Regions from separate parts of the Bacillus cereus group sp. MYBK79-1 genome, predicted to be linked through region 1. Evidence: riboswitches for the same ligand, from Rfam matches in the RefSeq annotation. Region 1 holds a riboswitch; the other holds the start of a gene.

Region 1 (11,515 bases):
AATAAATTTAATGCATCATCATTCGTTCCCTCTTTTTCGAAATAAATAGACTTTCCTGTTTCACAATCCGTCGTCCCTACAAGGAAACGCTCTGGGCTATTAAAGTATGTTTCAAAGTCAAATGGGACATGTTTTTCTGGAATTTCATGAAAAATGAAATCCATATCAAATAACTGGCGTTTTCTCCATAAATTTTTATACGATAAATATTGCGGGTGTGATGCATAATCAATATTTACTGTTTTATTTCTATTTCTTTGTCTGGAAAGATACGACGCTGCATGACAAGCACCAGCTGATACACCAATTACATATGGAAAATATAAATCTTGTTCCATAAAATATTCTAATATCCCGCCCGTATATACACCACGCATACCGCCGCCTTCTAATACTAATCCCGTATTTTCAAGCATGTTATTCTCTCCTCTTTATATATTGACTCTTTAATTATTCACTATGTTAAGTATCTTCCTCTATTATATATGAGTTTTTTTAGAAATTATATTCAAAAGGCTTGAAATAAAGGAGTTTTTTCTTCCAATTATATTTCCAAATGTTTGGAGACATCCTTTATAAACCTTTGAATAAAATCTTGCTCTTCTTCCGTATATCCATCTAACAGTAGCAGCCACTTTTCTTCAGCTTGTTTATGCAGTTTATCATGAGCTTTATATATTTCATTTCCGCTTTCCGTTAAGCGGAAGAATATTTCTTTTTGATTATCTAATATTTGCATCTTCTCAACGAATTGCTTTTGAAACAACTTTGTACAAATTTTAGAAATTGCACCCTTCGTCATTCCCATTTCTGTCGTAATAGCAGTTACATTCATCAAACCATTTTTCCCGATACACTCAATCACATGTAACTCAGATAAAGACATACCACTTATACCTGTCTCACGAAGAAATTTCTCATTTTGCCCTTTCAAATGTTCTTCTTTTTTATGCAAAAGTGTACGAATGTCCGAAAGTATTTCCATTTGTTTCATTGTACGTTCCAATCCGTTCGCCCCCTAAGTTTCCACAGAAACAATTTAACTATATACCATTTTAAAATCATTTTTTCATATTTACAAGTGAGAAAAACATGTTAAAATAAATTTAGTTTCCAAGGAAACCAAATTACAAGGAGGTTAACATAATGAAAAAATCCAAACTACATTTCATTTTATACGTTGTCTGTATGAGTGCCTTACTCGGTTCCTTCGCTCAAAATATTTACACACCTATCTTGCCTATGATTCAAGCTTCTTTTCACACTTCTCTTTATCTAGTAAATTTAACAGTTTCACTATTCACATTCGTTCTTGCAATTATGCAGCTCATATATGGACCTTTAATTGATACAAAAGGGAGAAAATCTGTCCTTATCCCTAGTTTAATCATTAGTACAATTGGTTCAATCGGATGTGCTTTTTCGGCGAACGTTTATTTATTTCTATTTTTTAGGGCTGTTCAAGCTATAGGAATAGCAGCTATCCCTGTAGTTGCAGCAACAATTATCGGTGATTTATTTGAAGGAAAAGAGCGCGGAGAAGCGATGAGCCTGTATCAAATGTTACTTGCTCTCGCACCGGCAATTGGCCCTCTTATAGGTGGTTATCTCGGCAGTATAAATGGCCATTTATCCGTATTTTTGTTTTTATCTACACTTGGCGTCCTCTTATTAATTATAAATATTTCACTACTTCCAGAAACAAAACCAAATGTAATGAAGCAACCGCAAGCAAAAAAGAGTTACTGGTTTATCTTAAAAAATAAAACTGGATTTTCTATTACTCTTATTGGCTTCATTCAATTTTGTATTTACTTTTGCTTCCTCGTTTTTTTACCGAGTATTTTAACAAATTCATTTCACTTAACTGCAAGTAAAATTGGTCTTATATTTGTACCGATGTCCCTTTCTATTATGTTAGGAAGTTATTGCTACAAGCTTTTGCAAAAACGCCTCACAACAAAGCAAGCTTTATTCATCACTAGTTTCTTCAATATTATATGTGTCACTTTATTCTCTTTCACATATAGCATCAATATTCCATTCATCATTATCGTTACATCTTTATACGGTTTTAGTATGGGACTTTCTATGCCAACTCACACTACTTTATTAACGGAAGAATTCGTACAAGAACGCGCAACTGCTATCGGTATGTACAACTTCATCCGCTATCTCGGTATGGGCACAGGGCCACTTGTAGGTGGATTTCTTGTATTTAATCAAAATTACTTTTGGATTTTCTTCCTAGGTGCAATTACATTTCTATTTATCATTTTATACGCAATGAAAATGCTACGTTTTCAGGGTGTACAAAAAGCAGAATAGAGACCTACAAATGGTCTCTATTCTAAACTCTTTGATCCGCAACGATATGAATATCAATATACTTCGTTTCTCTCATAATTTCATTTACAATTGAACCTTTTCGTATTTCTTCCCAACGTGTTCTTGCCGATTGCCCAAGTAAAATTTGTGTTACTTGTAGTCTTTTCGCGACTTCAATAATAACATCCGCTGGCTTTCTTCCTTTTGTCTCTTCTAAAACAAAACTCGCATCAAATTGATTCGTTAGCGACTTCCACTCTTCAATCGTTTGCTTTTTCCCTGCTGAAAGGGACTCTATATTCTCTCTTTCAACATTTAATACATACAATTCAGCATTTAACCGATCCGCCATACGCCATCCCCTTCTTATCAACTTCTCTGCTGTTGAACTGTATTGTACACAAACGAGAATTTTTTCTTTCACGCCAATCGGTTCTATAACGGTTTGGCTAATTTTCTCGTCCATATCATCGGCAACTTCCCGAAGCGATAATTCTCTTAGTGCTCCTAAATTATTAAGCGTAAAAAAATTTTTTAAGCTTTGCTCTATTTTTTCTTCCTTATATATCTTTCCGTCTATTAATCTCTTTCTTAATACTTCGGGCGTTGCATCAACGAGCTGAATTTCATTTGCTTTTTGTAAAATAAAATCTGGGATACGTTCTCTTACTTTTACATTCGTAATTTGAGCAACAATGTCATGAACACTTTCTAAATGCTGAATATTAAACGCTGATAAGACGGATATACCAGCATCTAGCAATTCCTGTACATCCATATAACGTTTCTTATTTTTAGATCCAGGAATATTACTATGTGCAAGTTCATCCACAACAACTACTTGCGGTGCACGTTTTATTATTCCTTGCACATCGAGTTCATAAAATACTTTCTCTTTATAATCTATTTCTTTTAAAGGAACCTTTTCTAAATCAGCAATTGCGTCTTCCGTCTCTTTTCTCCCGTGTGTTTCAATTAAACCAATTACAATATCCATACCGTCCTTTTTCATCTCTCTCGCATCAAGTAGCATTTTATAACTTTTCCCTACTCCTGGAGCCGCTCCTACGTATAGCTTTAACTTCCCGCGGTTTTGCTGACGAATATATTCTAAATACTCTTCTGGCGTTCGCCTTTGAAACGTTGGTTCATAGTCATCCGCATACAAAACACTCACAACCTTTCTTTTGAAACAACACTACCTCAATCCGTTAGATTGAGGTAGCACTGTTACTATTTCATTAATTTCTGTAATTCTAAGTTTAATTTTAAAACGTTCACGCGATCTTCTCCAAATAAACCAAGTGCCGCACCTTCCGTTTGATCCTTAATCAATTGATTTAGCGTTTCTTTCGGAATATTCGTCAATTTCGAAATGCGCTCTACCTGGATGGAAGCTGCCTTCGGACTAATATCGGGATCAAGCCCTGAACCTGAATTTGTCACTAAATCGATCGGCACCTCTGTAACTGGAACAGTGGGATTTTGTTTCTTCCACTCTTCAATACTTTTCTCTACTCGTTTCTCTAAATCTGGATTAGACGGTGCATAGTTATTTGAACCAGATGCTTCTGCTTTATATTCAATACTAGAAACACGCCCATGAAAATAACGTGGATCTGTGAAATTTTGACCGATTAATTTAGAACCAATCACTTCATTTTTATCATTATATATTAGACTTCCATCCGCATTATCCTTCATTACTGCTTGTGCAATACCAGTTACAATAAGCGGATATACAAGGCCGCACAACACTAAAAATGTAAAAGTAATCCGGATGATTGGTGATAGTATACTTTGTTTCTTCGCCATCTTTTTCCCCTCTTCCTTATATGAACAAGCCGACAATTATATCAATTACTTTAATTCCAATGAACGGTACAATAACCCCGCCAAGTCCATAAATAAGTAGGTTTCGGCCAAGTAGTGCATTCGAACTCATCGGTTTATATGCGATACCTTTCATCGCCAATGGAATGAGTAATGGAATAATAACTGCATTAAATAGTAATGCTGATAAAATCGCTGACAGTGGTGATGTTAGTTTCATAATGTTTAATGCTTCCATTTGCGGAATTGCAAGTGTAAACATCGCTGGAATGATAGCGAAATATTTCGCTATATCATTCGCAATACTAAACGTCGTTAATGCACCACGCGTCATTAACAATTGCTTACCGATTCCTACAACCTCAATAATTTTTGTCGGGTTCGAATCTAAATCAATCATATTCGCAGCTTCTTTCGCAGCTGTCGTACCACTATTCATCGCTAATCCAACGTCAGCCTGTGCTAATGCCGGCGCATCATTTGTACCATCACCCGTCATCGCTACAAGTTTCCCTTTATCTTGCTCTGCTTTAATAACCGCAATTTTATCTTCTGGTTTACACTCAGCAACGAATTCATCTACCCCTGCTTCTTTTGCAATCGTTGCTGCTGTTAATGGGTTATCACCAGTACACATAACCGTTTTAATCCCCATTTGGCGCAATTGTTCAAAACGCTCACGCATACCAGGTTTTACTGTATCCTTTAAATATATTAAACCGTAAATACGATTATTCACTGCAACTACAAGTGGTGTCCCACCCTCTTTGGAAATGGAATCTGCTTTTTGATTTACATCTTTCGGAATCGTTCCACCTTGTGACCTAACCCATTCAATAATGCTACCAACAGCACCTTTTCTCACTTTCGTTCCGTCCTGTAAATCAACACCACTCATTCTCGTTTCTGCTTTAAACGGAACAAACTCACCTTGTTCTGCAATTTCTCGATTATATGATATAGATTTCGTTTTTACATATTCGATAACTGATCGACCTTCTGGTGTTTCATCTAAAACTGAACTAATCGCAGCCCATTTCCCTACTTGCTCGATCGTCTCGTTTCCTACAGGAAGCAATGTATGTGCCATTCGGTTTCCGAAAGTAATCGTACCTGTTTTATCTAAAATGATTGTATTAATATCACCCGCAGCTTCTACTGCTTTACCCGACATCGCTAACACATTAAACTTTGTCACCCGGTCCATCCCAGCAATACCAATTGCTGATAATAAACCACCAATTGTCGTTGGAATTAAACAAACTAACAACGCGACAAGTACAGCTGTATCAATTTGAAACCCTAAATAGTTTGTAAAAATCGGTAACGTCACAACAACGATTAAGAAAATAAGCGTTAAGCTCGTTAATACTGTATTTAAAGCAATCTCATTCGGCGTTTTTTGACGAGCAGCCCCTTCTACTAACGAAATCATTTTATCAATAAATGATTCACCAGGATTACTCGTAATGACAATCGTAATCTCATCACTGACGACCATCGTACCACCTGTTACGGAACAAAAATCACCGCCCGCTTCTTTTATGACAGGAGCGGATTCCCCCGTAATCGCAGATTCATCAACAGACGCTAACCCTTTTATGACTTCCCCATCACTTGGAATCATTTCTCCTTGTTTTACAATAACAACGTCACCTTTTCTCAAATCAGTTGCTGAAACTTGAACAATGTCTCCATTTTCTTTTACAACATTTGCAAACACATCTTTCTTCGATTGTTTTAAAGAATCGGCTTGCGCTTTCCCCCGCCCTTCCGCTAACGCTTCTGCAAAGTTAGCAAATAAAACTGTAAATAATAGAATGAGAGAAACTGTTATATTAAACCATCCTGGTACACTACTAGAGTGACTTGGAAGAAAAGATAAAATGAACGTAATGATAAATCCAATTTCTACAACGAACATAATCGGATTCTTTATCATGACTTGCGGATTCAATTTCGCAAAGGATTGTTTCATCGCATGTTTCACGATATCACGATCCATCGTTTTCGCTTGTCTAACTTCATCTTCTACAGCATGTATTTGTGACTCATTTACTCTTTTTTCTTTTACTACTACCGGTCTCATCATTTACCCTCCATTACTTCAATGTAAGAAATTCTGCAATTGGACCGAGTACTAACATCGGGAAGAATGTTAATGCACCGACAATTACAATTGTTCCGATGAAAATGCCGCCAAACAAACTATTGTCCGTACGGAACGTTCCGACTGTTTCTGGTACAACCGTCTTTTCTTTCAATGAAGCTGCAACAGCTAGCATCGTAATTAAACTGAAATAGCGTCCTAAAAACATAACTAAACCAGTTGTAATATTCCAAAACGGTGTATTATCCGCTAATCCTTCAAATCCAGATCCGTTATTCGCAGCTGACGATGTATATTCATATACCACTTGCGTCAAACCGTGGAAACCGGAATGCGAAATAGCATCCGTTCCTAAACTTGTTGAAAGAGCTAATGCTGAAAACCCTAAAATAAGCAGTGGATGAAATAGTATCGTTACCGCAATTAATTTCATTTCCTTCCCTTCAATTTTCTTACCTAAAAACTCTGGCGTCCGTCCAACCATCAATCCAGATATAAAGACTGCGATAATCGCATACATAATAATGTTCACAAATCCTGCTCCAACGCCGCCGTATACTGTATTTAGCATCATATTTACGAGTGGTACTAACCCGCCAATTGGTGTTAACGTATCATGCATCGTATTAACAGCCCCTGTTTCAGCAGCTGTCGTTACTGTTGCGTATAGGGAAGAAAATACTGTTCCAAATCGTACTTCTTTTCCTTCTGTACTGCCTTGTACATGTTCGATACCCATTCCATTTAACGCTGGATTTCCATGTAGTTCAGATGTCGTAATCGTTATAAACCCTAGTAAAAACACCATGAATAGTGATACGAAGAGGATACGACCTTGTTTTTTATTTCCTACCATTCGTCCGTACGTAAATGGAAGTGCTGTTGGCAATAACATCATAAGCATCATTTGCAAAATATTACTCATTTGTCCTGGATTTTCAAAAGGATGCGTAGAGTTTGCTCCGAAAAATCCACCGCCGTTATTTCCAAGTTCCTTAATGGAAACGAATGATGCAACAGGCCCGCGTAATATACTTTGTTTCGCGCCATCAATCGTTTGTGCTGTAACGGCCCCGTCTAACGTTTGTGGTACACCAAGTGCGACAAAGATTAGTGCCGCAATAAATGCGATAGGAAGAAAAACTCTCGTTAGTGCTCTCGTAAAATCAACGAAAAAGTTACCAAGTTCTTTTCCAGCGAGCCCTCTTATAAATGCCATAACGAGTGCTAACGTCGTTGCCGGTGCTGCAAACATTAAAAATGTAATTCCGATTAATTGTGATAAATAAGATAAACCATTTTCACCGCTATAATGCTGTAAGTTTGTATCAGCCATAAAACTAATTGCTGTATTAAAAGCGAGCGTAGGCTCCATTCCTTCAATGTGTGCTGGATTTAATGGCAATACTCCTTGTAGTCTGAAAATGAAATATACGACAACAATCATAAATCCATTTAATAAAACTAATGACAATGCGTACTGTTTCCACGGTTGATTGTATTCTTTTACACCCGTAATTTTAAAAATAAGTTTTTCAAAAGGCCCGAATACTTTATCTAACTTTTTACTACCCTGAAAGGCTTTCTCTAAATAAACTCCCGTTGGCTTTGCCACAAGAATAAACAACAGCATTGTAATAACAACTGCGACCCAGATCATAATGAATGACTCCCCCTAATTAAAACTTTTCCGGATTTAATAATGCATACACTAAGTACACCGTAATTGCTGCAACAATAACCGATAAGGCAATCGTCATGATTGCTTCCCTTCTTTCACAACTTTATCTGACCAACTTGCAAGACTTGCCATCAATGCGACTAACACAACAAAAATTCCGATCATTACAACATCTAACATAGCTACCCTTCTCCTTTTTGTAAAAATTTACCATTAAATAATCAAAAAAAGAACACTAAGCTCTACTTAGTGTTCGAAATGAACAACACAAAGTAAACCTCCTCTCTAAACGCTTACGAGGTTAGCTGTCGGATTCGGGCCTAAAGAGTAGCCCTACTTTCAAAACTGAAAGATTCACCCCAAGTGACGATGCACAAAATTGGTTCCCCCGCTCCATTTCTGGAACTCAGCGATTTTAGGTTTTTTTGGAAATTTTATGAATGATTTATGAGAGTAAATATACTCCTCTATATTTAACTTGTAAAGAGCTAAATTACTGAAAATAAGAAAATATCCATCCATTTAAACGCTTACATCGAGTGTTATTAATATTCTTTCATCTATTTTCTCGTCTTTTCTTTCATTTTCATAGAAATGATCTTTTAAATACGAAATAAAAAGAGCGAATGACATAAAGTGCATAGCTTGTTGCACTTAGCATTCGCTCTTTTTTCATTCACTATTTATTCTCCTCGTAAAAAAGCACGTAAATTTCTCCCGCGAATATAAACTTGTGACAATTCTGCATGTAGCTGCTCATATTCGATAACATCTGTTTTTAAATATAAAGCGTCTTTTGATGGCAATATGATATAGGGCCTTGGAAAAATAGGATCAAGCACCACCAATTCTTGAACTCGATCTACTGATACCGCCCAACGATTCGCTATATCTCCTAATAACAACACCTTCATCTTCTTTTCCCCCGCCCTATTCAAAAAATAAAAAAGAAATATTATCACAATTTGTAAACACGACAAATGTAGCTCCAATTGTTTCATAGAGCCTTGCTGGATATCGTTTATTCCTTGTAACAACAGTAATAGGTGCTTGAAAAGAAAAGCGAATGTGTTCTGTAAAGAAGCTAACGATTGGCAGCTCATCACCTAGTAAAATCACCTTCTTAATACACTCACAAATACTAGTAAAATCCTGCGCCTTACTACAGCTATAAGTCCAATCAAACCCACAATTCCTAACTTCAGCCGCTATCTCTTCACTTGCTGTAAAAATAATTAACTCATGTTGAAATGCTACTAAATCTCTTAAACTATTTACCTTGCTTTCTTCTCCAACACAAATAAGTGTTAGTTCCACGTACCTCATCCTCCTTAGCATAAAAGAACTCAAACATAGATTGATATTCCCCTATACTAATCAGATCGATGAAGTGATGTATCCATCATGGCACCGTCCTCTCTCAAGACGCTTACGAAGTTAGCTGTCGGATTCGGACTTTGAGAGTAGCCCTACTTTCAAAATTGAAAGATTCACCCCTAGTGACGACGCACAAATTGGTTCCTCCGCTCCATATAATTGGACTCAGCGTATTACAAAAATATATTCTGGCTGATATATTACTCCTTTATTTGGAAAAAGTAAACAGAAAAAAAGCCAGTTATACAACTGACTTTTTCTTACTTACGCATGCGCTTTATTCACTTTATAAGCAAAATGATTCGTCGGCCCATGACCACTTCCAATATTCAATGGCTCTTCAATTGCTATACTAATAAATCGTTTCGCTTCTTGAACTGCCTCTTCAATCGAGTAGCCTTTCGCAAGTCCTGCTGTAACCGCTGAAGCAAATGTACACCCGCTTCCGTGTGTTTGCTTTGAAGGAATTCGTTCACTTCTAAATTCAATAAACGTTTCTCCATCAAAGAGTAAATCAATTACTTCATTACCTTGATATGCTGCATGTCCGCCCTTCATAAGCACGTATTTCGCACCTAATTCATGCAGTACTTTCGCAGCTTCCTTACTATCTTCAACATTATGAATTTCCATTCCAGTTAACACTTCTGCTTCAGGAACATTCGGCGTTACAACGGTTGCTACTGGTAATAAATATTCTTTTAATGCTTGTACTGCTTCTTGTTGTAATAATGATGCACCACCCTTAGCAATCATAACAGGGTCTAGTACAATATTATTCCAGCCAAATTTATTAATATGTTCTGCAACGATTTGAATAATTTCGCTGCTAAATAACATTCCTAGTTTCACAGCATCTGGTGTTAAATCCGTACCAATTGAATTCAGCTGTTCCGTAATACCTTCTAATGGAACTGGATATACCCCTTGAACGCCAAGCGTATTTTGAGCAGTAATTGCCGTAATAGCCGTCATTCCGTATACACCGAGTTCTTGGAATGTTTTTAAATCTGCTTGAATGCCGGCACCGCCGCCGCTATCAGACCCTGCAATTGTTAAAGCTTTATTTACTTCCATCCCACTCATCCTTTTCTATCCAAAATAGCGATGATAAATTGTTTTTGCTTCGCTTATATCTTTCGTTCCATGTACAAGTACACGACCATCTTTAAAAGCAACTAATCTCTTTTCTTCTACAGAAAATGATAATAAATATGGATTTATATTTAAATCATTCACACGATCATTCAGCAGCTTTTTGTACCTCTCAAAATCCATTTCTTCTTTATGAGGTGGTCTAATTTGAACTGTATTTCTCCCGCATAACACCGCTGTTTTTGATGTGTTTTCTTTATTTAAATACGGATATAATGCATTCTCTCCGCACGAAGGACAATTATGCTTACGAAGCTTTTGCACATTCATACATGAGTATTCATTCTTCCATACATCAAATGATACAAGTCCATCTCGAAGTGAATCATAATCTTCTACCAGCAGTTTAAGAGCCTCCGTTACTTGATGAGAAACGACGAGAGATACAGCAGGTGATATAATCCCCGCTGTATCACATGTCGCCCCGCCAAGCGGAATCGATTGTAGTAAACATGATAAACATGGCGTCTTACTAGGAAGAATTGTGTAAGAAAGGCCGTAACTCCCTACACATGCTCCGTAAATCCATGGAATAGAATATTTTTGCGCTATATCATTTACAATGAAACGCGTTTCGAAATTATCAGTTGCATCAATAATTACATTAACGTTTGTAACAAGTTCTTCTAACTCCTCAGCTGTTACATCTTGAACGAGAGCTTCTATTCTTACTTCACGATTAATTTCTTCTAGACGTTTTTTTGCCGCTACAGCCTTCGGAAGATTATTTTCCACATCACTCTCTGCATACAATTGCTGCCTTTGTAAATTACTCCAATCGACATAATCCCGGTCAACAATCGTTACTGCGCCTACACCAGCTCTTACAAACATCTCTGCATTTGCACTACCTAATGCACCTGCACCGATAATGAGTACATGCTTTTCTCTTATCTTTCGTTGCCCTTCTTCTCCAATTGGAGAAAATAATTCTTGGCGAGAATATCGATTATTCAACTACGCTCATTCCTTCTAAAGGACTACTTGCTGTTGCACAACGTTTACGTGCAATACGACCTGCCTCAAATCCT
Region 2 (11,515 bases), on a different contig from region 1:
TAACGTCAGAAACCGCTTCAGTCGCATATCCATTTCCCCAGTGTTCAGGGAGAAAGGCATAACTTATATTGGCTCGTTTATGCTCAGAAGACCAATCATGAAACCCAATTGTTCCAATAAGTTCTTTCTTGTCTTTTAATTCAATTCCCCATTTTATACCGCTTCTTGCATTGTAACTGAGCTTAAAGTTATGAATGACTTGTTTCACTTGATCAGCATCCTGTAATGGTTTTTGGCCATAATAGCGCAGTACGTCAGTGTTAGAAAAGCATTGTAGTACACTCGGTGCATCTTCTTCGGTAAGTTCTCGTAAAATGAGTCGGTCGGTTTTTAATATAGGAAACATGCTGTCACTCCATTTCTTCTGAAACTAGAATGTGTTGTTATTATATAATTTAGTCTGAAAATAAAGATTATTCAAGAGGTAAGTACGGTTTTGATTTATGATAAAATTGATTGTGGAATATATTTCAAAAAGAGGTTTGTATATGGAGAAAAACTCAATTTTAATTGTAGATGATGATCAAGATATTATTCGATTTGTGAAAGTGAATTTAATGCAAGAAGGTTTTAAAGTTTTTAGTGCTCATAATGGAGAAAAGGCTTTAGAAATAATAAATAATAACAGTATTCAACTTGCTATTTTGGATATTATGATGCCACAAATGGATGGGATAGAATTGTGTAGAAGAATTAGAGAGAAACATAGTTTACCAATTATGTTTTTAAGCGCAAAATCATCGGATGTAGATAAGGTAATAGGATTTAGTACTGGAGCAGATGATTATATTGTGAAGCCGTTCAGTACAATTGAATTTATAGCAAGAGTGAAAGCTCAATTAAGAAGGTATACATATTTTAATCAAAATGCTGTCCAAGTAATAGAAAAGAAAATAAACATTAGAGGGTTAGGAATAGATGAAGTGTCGAGATCAGTAATGTTATATGGAGAAACAATCAATCTTACGAAAACTGAATATGATATTTTGTACTTAATGGCAGCTGCAAAGAATCGTGTGTTTACTATTGAAGAAATATATGAGAGCGTTTGGAAAGAAAGAGCCTATGAAAGTAATAATACAGTAATGGTTCATATTGCAAGATTAAGAAATAAAATTGAAGAGAATCCAAAAGAACCGAAGTTTATTCAAAATGTTTGGGGAGTCGGATATAAAATTGAAGATTAAATCATTACAAGGTATTAGAGCTAAGTTTTTTATCGCATTCATATGTAGCATTTTGTTAGCAACTGTAAGTATAATAGTGTTTCAAATTTTAATTGGAAATATATATAGTCATGTTACTGCATTAGAAGAAAAATATTCATTTTTATATTTTATAGTTTTTTTGATTTTTACTACAACATATTTTGCATTCATGACAAAAACAATGATGAAAAGATTATTTGAAATTAATAAGAACGTGAAGGAAATAAGTAATGGTAATTTGGAAATACATATACCTATTTCAAAAAATGACGAGATTGGTGAATTGGCGATGAATGTTAATAGAATGGCTAAAAGTTTAAAAGAGTCTATCGAAAATGAAAAAAAATCGCAGGAAACGAAAAATGAAATGATTAGCAATATTTCTCATGACTTACGAACACCTGTAACATCTCTAATCGGTTACGCGGACCTGTTAGGAAATCAGCTTCATTCAAATAGAGAAGAATGTGAACAGTATGTAAGTATATTAAAGCGAAAAAGTTATGAATTAAAAAATCAAGTAGATGATTTATTAGAATATTGTCAAATAAATTATAGGGAGATCGAATTACATAAAAGTGTAGTAAATATGAAAGCGTTCATTGAACAAATCATGATTGATTTTGTACCACAACTAGATGATGCCGATATGAGCTTTTGTATTAATGGTGATAAGGAGTTACATGTGGAAATGGATGTAGCGCTTATGGTAAGGCTGTTCGAAAATGTAATTAGTAATAGTATTATATACGGGAAAGACGGAAAACAGATTTTGATTCAAATTTCTAAAAGAGACATGAATGTTGAAATAGAAATTAAAAATTTTGGACAATGTATTCCGAATGAGAACCTTCCTTACGTTTTTGAGAAGTTTTATCGTGGTGAAAAATCACGTAGCTCTCATACGGGTGGAAAAGGAATGGGACTTGCAATTGCGAGAAGTATAGCAGAGCTTCATAAAGGGGAGATCACTGTGTGCAGTAACGAGAAAGAAACTGTTTTCACTATCGTTTTACCACAGTATAAAGAATTGTAAGAAAGTCGTAAGTATTTCTTTTATATGTCGTAATGTTCACTTCGTATCATATAGAAAAAAGATATGAGAGTGGGGATACAACATGTGGAAAAAATATGTATTAGTAATTTTAGTTGTGTTTTTAATTTTAAGTTGGAGTGTAGTTTATTTAGCTAAAGGCGTTATATCAGTCATTGTTTGGTGGAGTATACAAGCCTTTAGTATAGTATCAATCGTTATTTTGATAGGGTCAGTATTACTATTTTTGTGGAAAGTCATTTTTAGAAAACGAATAGATAGAACACTATTATTCATAGTTCTTTTTTCTATAATTGGAGCTTGGCCCTTAGGATGGTTCGCTAACATAGGTGGACTTGCTTACCCAGCAGATATACAGTCTATGAGTCCTAAAGCAGTAGTTCGTTTTCCTTTGAATGAACGAGCATTAGTGGGATGGGGCGGTGATCGATTAGAAACGAACTATCATGTTATAAAACCAAATGAACGCTGGGCATATGATATTCTTATTCCGCCTGCTGAAGTAAAAAGTAGTAAGTTAGAGGATTATGGAATATATGGAGCGGAAGTAATGGCACCAGCTTCTGGAACAGTTGTATCTATCAATAATGATGAAAAAGATGTAGTTCCAGGAGAGGATGATTTTGAGTCAATGGCGGGGAATCATATTTATTTACGACTAGATGAATCAGGGACTTTTTTGATTCTTGCCCATTTAAAAAAAGGGTCAATTAAGGTGAAGGAAGGACAACATGTAAATGAAGGAGAATTTCTTGCTCAGGTCGGTAACTCAGGAAGTTCAAGTGAGCCGCATTTACATATTCATCATCAAAGGCAGGATCCATCAAAGGTGAGTATATTTTTCTCGGAAGGATTACCACTTTACTTTCGAACTGAAAAAGGTGCGACGATGCCAAAAAGAGGTACATACATAAGTGGTAAGTAGAAGAGAATTACTTCGCTAAAAAAGGTATTCCCGTCTTATTGGAATACCTTTTCTTATTACCCTACAAAAGTTTGATACAGTAAGAAAATATTTAAAATGATAACAAGTGCAGCAATAATCCAAGCGATAAAGGTTGTTATGCGGTGGTTAACGAGTGCACCCATAATTTTTTTACTGCTTGTAAACATAATGAGTGGTACTAATGCAAAGGCAATACCGAATGATAAGACGACTTGGCTCATGACTAGAGCGTAAGTTGGATTTACACCTAAAGCGATAATAACTAATGGTGGAATCATTGTAATAAAGCGGCGTAAGTATAACGGAATATGCATTCGAATGAAACCTTGCATGATTATATCGCCTGACATTGTACCGACAGAAGAGCTAGATAGTCCTGCTGATAAGAGCCCAATTCCAAATAACGCAGCGGATGCAGGACCGACTAAATTACTAAAATGATTAAAAGCAACGTCAAGGTCTTCAACGTGTAAACCGTTTTTAAAGAATAGTGCCGCTGCTACAATTAACATACTTGCATTAATTGCTCCAGCGATAACCATTGCGATAATAATATCAATAAACTCGAAACGGAAAATCTTTTTCTTTTGTTCATCATTTGTTCCGACTACGCGGCGCTGCGTTAAGGCGGAATGTAAATAGATTGCATGTGGCATAACTGTCGCACCTAAAATTCCGGCTGCAAGTAATATACTGTCTACACCTTGGAATTTTGGAATGAAAAGTCCTGAAAGTAGAGGACTTAATTCTGGTTTTGCATAGAAGACTTGTACACCAAAAGCGATAACAACGATAAAAATCATTCCTGTTATGATAGCTTCTAATGGACGAAAGCCTCTACGTTGAAATTCAAGAATAATAAATGAACCGACTGCTGTAATTAAAGCGGCAGGGAGCATCGGAATTCCGAATAATAAATACAATCCGAGTGCTGCCCCAATAAACTCAGCTAAATCAGTAGCCATAATAACGAGTTCACCTTGTATCCATAAGCCGATGGAAACAGGTTTTGGGAAGTTTTCTCGAGCTATTTCAGGAAGGTTTCTGCCTGTAGCGATTCCTAATTTAGCTGATAAAGTTTGGATTAATACAGCCATTAAATTAGAAGCGAGAATTACCCAGAGTAATAAATATCCATATTGTGATCCAGCGGCAATATTTGTTGCGAAATTGCCAGGATCAATATAAGCGACTGAAGCGATGAAAGCAGGACCTAAAAAGGGTAATAGTCTTTTTAAACCTTTCGTTTGTCCGCTTAATGCTAAATGCGCTGATTGAACAGTTGTACTTTGAGAAGGGACTTGTTCATCTTTTGATATATCTTTATTCATATTCGTTTTCCCCTTTGAAATGTTAACTTGATGAAATTATTGTAAGTATTCTTATTGCTTATTTCAATACATTTAAATGTATTGGTGATATTTTTATTTGAACATAAATGTTTCCTTAGTGCAAATTATATGCCTTTATGCAATTGATGGTGTGGTGTTATGAGAAATTGGGAGTTTATGGTGTGCTGACGAGGGGAAACATAATAAATTAAAGGGCTGTTTTTGAAATTTATGTGAACATAAAGCCTATAATACAGTATATTAATTGATGGAATTGCATTTGTATGATATATAATATATTGGGATTACAACTTAACCATAGTGTTTTGATGTGTAATCTTGTTTTTTATTTTTGTTAACTGATAGAAAATAGTATAAAGAGAAGAAAATGTGAATTCATTTTCTTATTATATATGTTTTGATATGAACGTTAACTTATACATGATTTTAAAAATTAGATAGGTGGTAGAAATACATTGGCAACTACAAAACCATACAGAGTATTACTATATTACATGTACACAACAATTGAAAACCCTGAAGAATTCGCTGCAGAGCATTTAGCATTTTGTAATTCACTTGAATTAAAAGGTAGAATTCTTGTAGCAAAAGAAGGTATTAACGGAACTTGTTCTGGTACTGTAGAACAAACAGAGAAATACATGGAAGCGATGAACAATGATCCACGTTTTGACGGTATCGTATTTAAAATAGATGAAGAAGAGGGGCATGCATTCAAGAAAATGCACGTACGTCCTCGTCCAGAGTTAGTGACACTTCGTCTAGAAGATGACATTAATCCAAAAGAGATTACTGGTAAGTATTTAGAGCCAAAAGATTTTTATGAGGCAATGAAACAAGAAGACACAGTTATCATTGATGCACGAAATGATTATGAATTTGATCTAGGTCACTTCAAAGGCGCGATCAAACCTGATATTGAATCATTCCGTGAGTTGCCAGATTGGATTCGAGAAAACAAAGAAACACTTGAAGGCAAAAAGATTTTAACGTACTGTACAGGTGGAATTCGTTGTGAGAAGTTCTCTGGTTGGTTAGTTCGTGAAGGTTACGAAGATGTAGGACAGCTTCATGGCGGTATTGTAACGTACGGAAAAGACCCAGAAGTACAAGGTGAGCTTTGGGACGGACAATGTTACGTATTCGATGAGCGTATCTCTGTACCAGTAAACCAAAAAGAGCATGTTATCGTTGGTAAAGACCACTTTACAGGTGAACCTTGTGAGCGCTATGTAAACTGTGCAAATCCAGAATGTAATAAGAAAATTTTATGTTCTGAAGAAAACGAAGCGAAACATTTACGTGCATGTTCTCATGAGTGTCGTGTAAGCCCACGTAACCGCTACGTAATACAACATGAATTAACAGAAGAACAAGTAGCTGCTGCATTAGAGAAAATCGAGGCAGGGAAGTAAGCTAAATTATTGTAAAAAAGTACTCCAAATTTTATTTTGGAGTACTTTTTTATGATGTGTTTTTTGTCAGTTTTTGTCGGTAAGTCGATATATTTGAAAAATCGCTGATATATTTTGAGTTGCGCCGATATATTTCGAGTTGCGCTGATATAATCGAAAAACCGCTGATATAAATTTCACTCACTGAAATGCACCACGCATTTTTAATTTTTATCACATTTCTCTTTCACAGCAGAAAGTACAGTTTGTTTTACCCATGCGTTTCTTCGTTTATGTTGTATACTCCATTGGTATAAACTTTGCGCACCTAAAATAAGTGAAATGACGATGCCGCTAATTGCTATTAAAAGTGCGAAAAATTCAAGTGGGGATGATATTTTGTTTGAATCGGTGTTTCTTAACAGATCAATCATAGTAAACCCTAACATTTGGCCTACTACAGAGTAGAGCGTTAAAATTAATAATAAAAGGCTATCTTTTTTAGCGGCGACGTTTTCTTGATATTTAAACAAGCTATCAAGATTTTGTTTTGCATTTGAGTAAAGTATCTCAATGTTAAATAGCTTTCTTAAGCGGAAGAAAATATCTTCACTTTGTGACTGGGATACTAGCTCTAAAGAAAAGTAATTCGCCGTAAACGAATTGATTGAGTAAATTAATTTTTCTATTTCATTTGTATCTTGTTCAATGTTTAGTTCAGCATAAGCGTTTGCCATTTTTAATAAAACAATTTTATGAAATAGATTTAATAATAAAGCGTAATAAAACTCCCCATACATTTGACTTGCAAGTTTAGTAATTTCGCGTTCTCCTTCATTTGTTACACATGTGAATATATGTTCTTCCATAATGAAATAGCGATTCGGAGCCCATCTTTGGTAAGCGTGTTGTTTTAAATAATCATGAATATAAGGTAGATTATTTGCACTCACATATGCCTTGCCATCACTTGTTAACCCGGAAAGGCTGGAAGTACGATAAACATCCACTTCACTTAGTTCCATATCTTCTTTTATAGATAATAAAGTTTGAACGTACATTCTTTGGTCTTCAAAGAAAGGAAAGGTTTGAAAGTAAGAGCTTCTTAATCTCTTCTTCTCAAAGAAATCTGTTACGCCATGAAATAAATAACCAAAAATGAATCTTTCCACTTGGGAATACTTTTTTCCATTACATTCAATACAAATAGTCTCGTTTGTATTATTTTTAGTTTCAAGTACACGGAAACGGGCGGCGAATTCAATTGCTTCCGATAATGTCATGTTTGGATCGGTTTCTACTTCTGTCCGAATTGTTAAGAAGCCAAGCTCATAAGGACAAAGTGTTACGTCAATAGAATGAATGGTGAATGGAACGGAAATAAGATTTGTTGTTAAATGTCCAGTTAAGTTAAGGTCTTTAGAATAGCGCTGCAATCCTTTTTGATGCTCTGAGTGAGGGAAGAGTATTTTATTTGTAAATGAAAGATAATATGCTTCCATATTTTGATGTGAAACTTGAAACTTTCCGTAGTATGTATTTTCATTTTCAAGATGATCGAGTCGAAAAGGGTGAAAATCATTTTTCTGTAAGAAAGGGAACATATTTTGTTCATATCCAGTTTTAAAAGAAAAAGGGAATATGAATTGAAATATGACTGTTGTTACATCTTTTTCCTCGATTGTTTGTATTGCCTCCATTTACATTGTTTCCTTTCCATATATGCTATAAAAACAACATGCCCAAATTTATTTGAAAATAACCACTGTTTTATACTTGATTGAGTATGAAAATTCAGCTTATTTAGCAGGGGACATGTATAATGTTATGTATACTAAAAGTTATAAAATTGTATTTTGAAAAGGGGGATGTTGTATGCGTATTTTAGTATTAGGAGCTGGTGGCGTTGGAGGCTTTTTTGGAGGTCGCTTAGTAGAAAAGGGAGAAGATGTTACGTTTCTTGTTCGTAGTAAACGGAAAAAACAATTGGAGGAAAGAGGACTTGTAATCCGAAGCATTAACGGAGATTTTTCCTTCCAACCGAAATTAATAACGAAGGAAAATCGAACTGCTCCATTTGATGTCATTTTATTTTCAACAAAAGCGTATCACTTAAACGAGGCAATTCAAGATGTAAAGCCGTTTGTTGGTGAAAATACGGTCATCATTCCATTGCTAAATGGTATTGCCCATGTATCACTATTACAAAAGGAGTTTGGCGAAGAAAAAGTAATTGGCGGTTTATGCTTTATCGAGACGACGTTAAACGATCAAGGGGAAATTGTACAAACGAGTGCTGCCAACAGGCTTGTATTTGGAGAAATTAAGTCTCATGATTCAGAGAGAATACAGCATATTTCTAAAGCATTTGCAGGTACGAAATCTAGTTTTGTATTAAGTGAAAATATTACGCAAGATATGTGGCATAAATATTTATTCATTACTGTAATGTCGGGTGTGACGACATTAATGCGTGCAACGATAGGACCGATTCGTGAAAGCGAAGGTGGACGTGATTTTATCCAAAACTTATTTGAAGAATGTGTGCAAATCATGAGATTTATAGGAGCACCAATTAAGGAAGATATTGCCCAGGAACATATGAAAACAATTGATAAAATTTCGTATAATATGAAGTCATCGATGCAGCGTGATATGGAAAAAGGTTCGTCCGTTGAAGGGACGCACTTGCAAGGATACTTACTAGATTTAGCGGAACAATTTTCTGTAGAAGCACCATTATTGGGTGCGGTATATCAAAATTTGAAAGTGTATGAAAAAATGATTTTAACTAAAGAAAGGGTATGAAAAAGAGTAAAGGATAGCAACATATAAATGTTGCTATCTTTTTTATTTTTGACAACTTATTCGTTTCTTTTTGTATTTTCTGTCGTATTTCTTTCGTTATCACGGTTACCATATAACTGATTAATTTCATTTGCTAATGCATCTAAATAGGAATCGGAAAAAATAGGCTTCTTTTCTTTAGACATGTGGATCTCCTTTATCGGTTTTTTAGTATTCATTATGTATATTTACCGGCGGATTATGCGCAATCGTCTTAAGTTTTTACTTTTTCAAAATTTTTGTTTACATTTTGAAAATAAAGGAGTATTATAATCCACAGTTTCAATTTTCTAAATCGCTGAAACCGCATGGTGCGGGGGACCCGTTCTTATGGATTAGTACTTAATCCGATGGGGTGAATCCTTGAAAAAGGTAGGGCTACTCATAGGCCCGAATCCGACAGCTAACCTCGTAAGCGTTATATTGAGAAGGAAGGTGGAGCTTGTGCGACAAAAAATTTAATGTCTACAAGTCTATTTCGTTATGGCTTGTAGGCATTTTTTGTGTTCTGAAGAAATAGTTTATCCGCTGTAACTAGCAGAAAAGTTCGTACAAAATTATTGGAGAGTGGACAGCAGTGGTTTCATCTATCAAAAGGTTTTTAATTGGAAGACCGTTAAAATCAACTGAGTTAGGAGAGCAAAAGCTTAATAAAACGAAGGCGTTAGCCATTTTATCTTCTGACGCATTATCATCAGTTGCATACGGACCAGAGCAAATATTAATCGCACTAGCAGGTCTAGGAGCAATAGCTTATTGGTATTCCATTCCAATCGCTGTTGGGGTATTAGTATTATTGACAGCTCTTATTTTATCTTATCGACAAATTATTTTTGCTTATCCGCATGGCGGAGGAGCGTATGTTGTATCAAAAGAAAACTTAGGGATGAATCCAGGGTTAATAGCTGGAGGATCTTTATTAGTCGATTATATTTTAACTGTGGCGGTAAGTGTGTCTGCAGGTACAGATGCGCTTACATCAGCTTTTCCTACTTTACATGCACATAATGTAATCATTGCGATTATATTTGTTATATTTATTACGATATTAAATTTAAGAGGGGTAACGGAATCAGCTTCCGTTTTAGCATATCCTGTTTATTTATTTGTTCTAGCACTATTTATATTAATTGGTGTAGGTATTTATAATATTATAACTGGTCACGTTTCACCGACTTTGCACACGCCGATTGGAACACCGGTTGCAGGAATTAGTTTGTTTTTACTGCTACGAGCATTTGCATCGGGTAGTTCAGCTTTAACAGGTGTTGAGGCGATCTCTAACGCAATTCCAAACTTTAAAGATCCTGCACCAAACAATGCAGCTAAAACGTTGCTTGCAATGGGAGCATTACTTGCGGTTTTATTTTCAGGAATTGTATTTTTAGCTTATTATTATGGGGTTACCCCAAGTAAGGAAGTAACAGTTGTTTCACAAATTGCTGAACAAACATTTGGACGTAATTTCATGTACTATTTCATACAAGGTACAACAGCTTTAATATTAATCCTTGCTGCTAACACAGGATATTCTGCATTTCCGTTATTAGCAGTAAACCTTGCAAAAGACAAATTTATACCGAGAATGTTTACGATTAGAGGAGACCGCTTAGGTTATTCAAACGGTATTATTATACTTGGAATCGCATCGATTATTTTAATTATAGCTTTCCAAGGGCAAACAGAACATTTAATTCCGTTATATGCAGTAGGTGTATTTATTCCATTTACACTTTCTCAAAGTGGTATGGTATTAAAATGGCTTCGTGAAAAACCTGAAGGATGGGCTTTAAGATTAACGGTCAATTTAATTGGTGCAGTCATTAGTTTTATCGTAATGAGCATGTTCTTTTTAACTAAATTTGCACAAGTTTGGTCAATTCTTATTTTCTTACCTGCCATCATCTTCTTGTTCCACCGAATTAAGAAGCATTATGATGCAGTAGGAGACCAACTAAGTTTAAAAACTTGTGAGCGAATTATTCCGATTGAAGGAAATGTAATTGTCGTTCCTGTAGCTGGTATGACACATGTAGTAGAAAATTCATTAAACTATGCGAAATCTCTTTCTGCAGATCAAGTTATCGCTGTATATGTTGCTTTTGATAGAGAAGAGGAAAAGAAATTTGAAGAAAAATGGAAGAAGTGGCAACCTGAAGTAAGGCTTGTTACATTACATTCTCATTATAGAAGTATTATTCAGCCGTTAACTAAATTTATTGATACAGTACAATATAAAGCGAGTGAATCAAATTACCGAGTTACTGTAGTTATACCACAGTTCATTCCGAAAAAAGGTTGGCATAACATTCTTCATAATCAGTCTAGTTTACTCATTCGTGCGTATTTACTTTATAAAAGAAATGTTGTTATTACGACAGTTCCATATCATTTGAAAAAGTAAGAAGGTTTTTTAAGGATAGCTTCATGAAAATGGAGCTATCCTTTTTGTGTATGCACTATGCATAATTGCATACGAACCCAAAAGATATATTAATATAATTTTCATATCTATAAGTGAGTAGAGGTTTTTGTTGTGATATATGGATATTTCAATTGGAGAATTGAAGCGGATCATATTTTGGAATAAGGACAGGGAAGCTTGAAAATAAAGGGAATGAAAATACTTCTTTACGTTATATAAATAGCTGTGTTTAAATGATCTTACAGTACAAAACTTACATGAAAACAAAACGAAATTTCATACTTCTGTA

Evidence for each region. A riboswitch is a leader RNA that binds a small molecule or an ion and turns the genes downstream of it on or off. The one in region 1 is predicted to bind cyclic di-AMP.
Region 2: it holds a riboswitch for cyclic di-AMP, as region 1 does, so the genes downstream of both, ACTFOB_RS14500 (APC family permease) here and ACTFOB_RS06930 (signal peptide protein) in region 1, are expected to answer to the same signal.

What each region holds. Positions count from the first base shown of each region.
Region 1 is NZ_JBQAEO010000003.1:12,088-23,602, reverse strand. It holds gene ACTFOB_RS06970 (patatin-like phospholipase family protein) at 1-416, opposite strand, end outside; gene ACTFOB_RS06965 (MarR family transcriptional regulator) at 545-994, opposite strand; gene ACTFOB_RS06960 (MFS transporter) at 1,147-2,328, shown strand; gene kdpDN (KdpD-like non-kinase potassium sensor) at 2,351-3,505, opposite strand; gene kdpC (K(+)-transporting ATPase subunit C) at 3,562-4,143, opposite strand; gene kdpB (potassium-transporting ATPase subunit KdpB) at 4,160-6,250, opposite strand; gene kdpA (potassium-transporting ATPase subunit KdpA) at 6,264-7,931, opposite strand; gene kdpF (K(+)-transporting ATPase subunit F) at 7,951-8,031, opposite strand; gene ACTFOB_RS06930 (signal peptide protein) at 8,028-8,132, opposite strand; cyclic di-AMP (ydaO/yuaA leader) riboswitch at 8,229-8,374, opposite strand; gene ACTFOB_RS06925 (hypothetical protein) at 8,636-8,866, opposite strand; gene ACTFOB_RS06920 (hypothetical protein) at 8,883-9,269, opposite strand; cyclic di-AMP (ydaO/yuaA leader) riboswitch at 9,363-9,510, opposite strand; gene thiD (bifunctional hydroxymethylpyrimidine kinase/phosphomethylpyrimidine kinase) at 9,594-10,415, opposite strand; gene ACTFOB_RS06910 (thiazole biosynthesis adenylyltransferase ThiF) at 10,422-11,441, opposite strand; gene thiG (thiazole synthase) at 11,434-11,515, opposite strand, start outside.
Region 2 is NZ_JBQAEO010000008.1:12,581-24,095, reverse strand. It holds gene ACTFOB_RS14545 (GNAT family N-acetyltransferase) at 1-346, opposite strand, end outside; gene ACTFOB_RS14540 (response regulator transcription factor) at 489-1,187, shown strand; gene ACTFOB_RS14535 (sensor histidine kinase) at 1,177-2,244, shown strand; gene ACTFOB_RS14530 (M23 family metallopeptidase) at 2,327-3,187, shown strand; gene ACTFOB_RS14525 (Nramp family divalent metal transporter) at 3,244-4,539, opposite strand; gene trhO (oxygen-dependent tRNA uridine(34) hydroxylase TrhO) at 5,016-5,975, shown strand; gene ACTFOB_RS14515 (hypothetical protein) at 6,179-7,654, opposite strand; gene panE (2-dehydropantoate 2-reductase) at 7,830-8,762, shown strand; gene ACTFOB_RS14505 (hypothetical protein) at 8,819-8,947, opposite strand; cyclic di-AMP (ydaO/yuaA leader) riboswitch at 9,088-9,234, shown strand; gene ACTFOB_RS14500 (APC family permease) at 9,379-11,205, shown strand.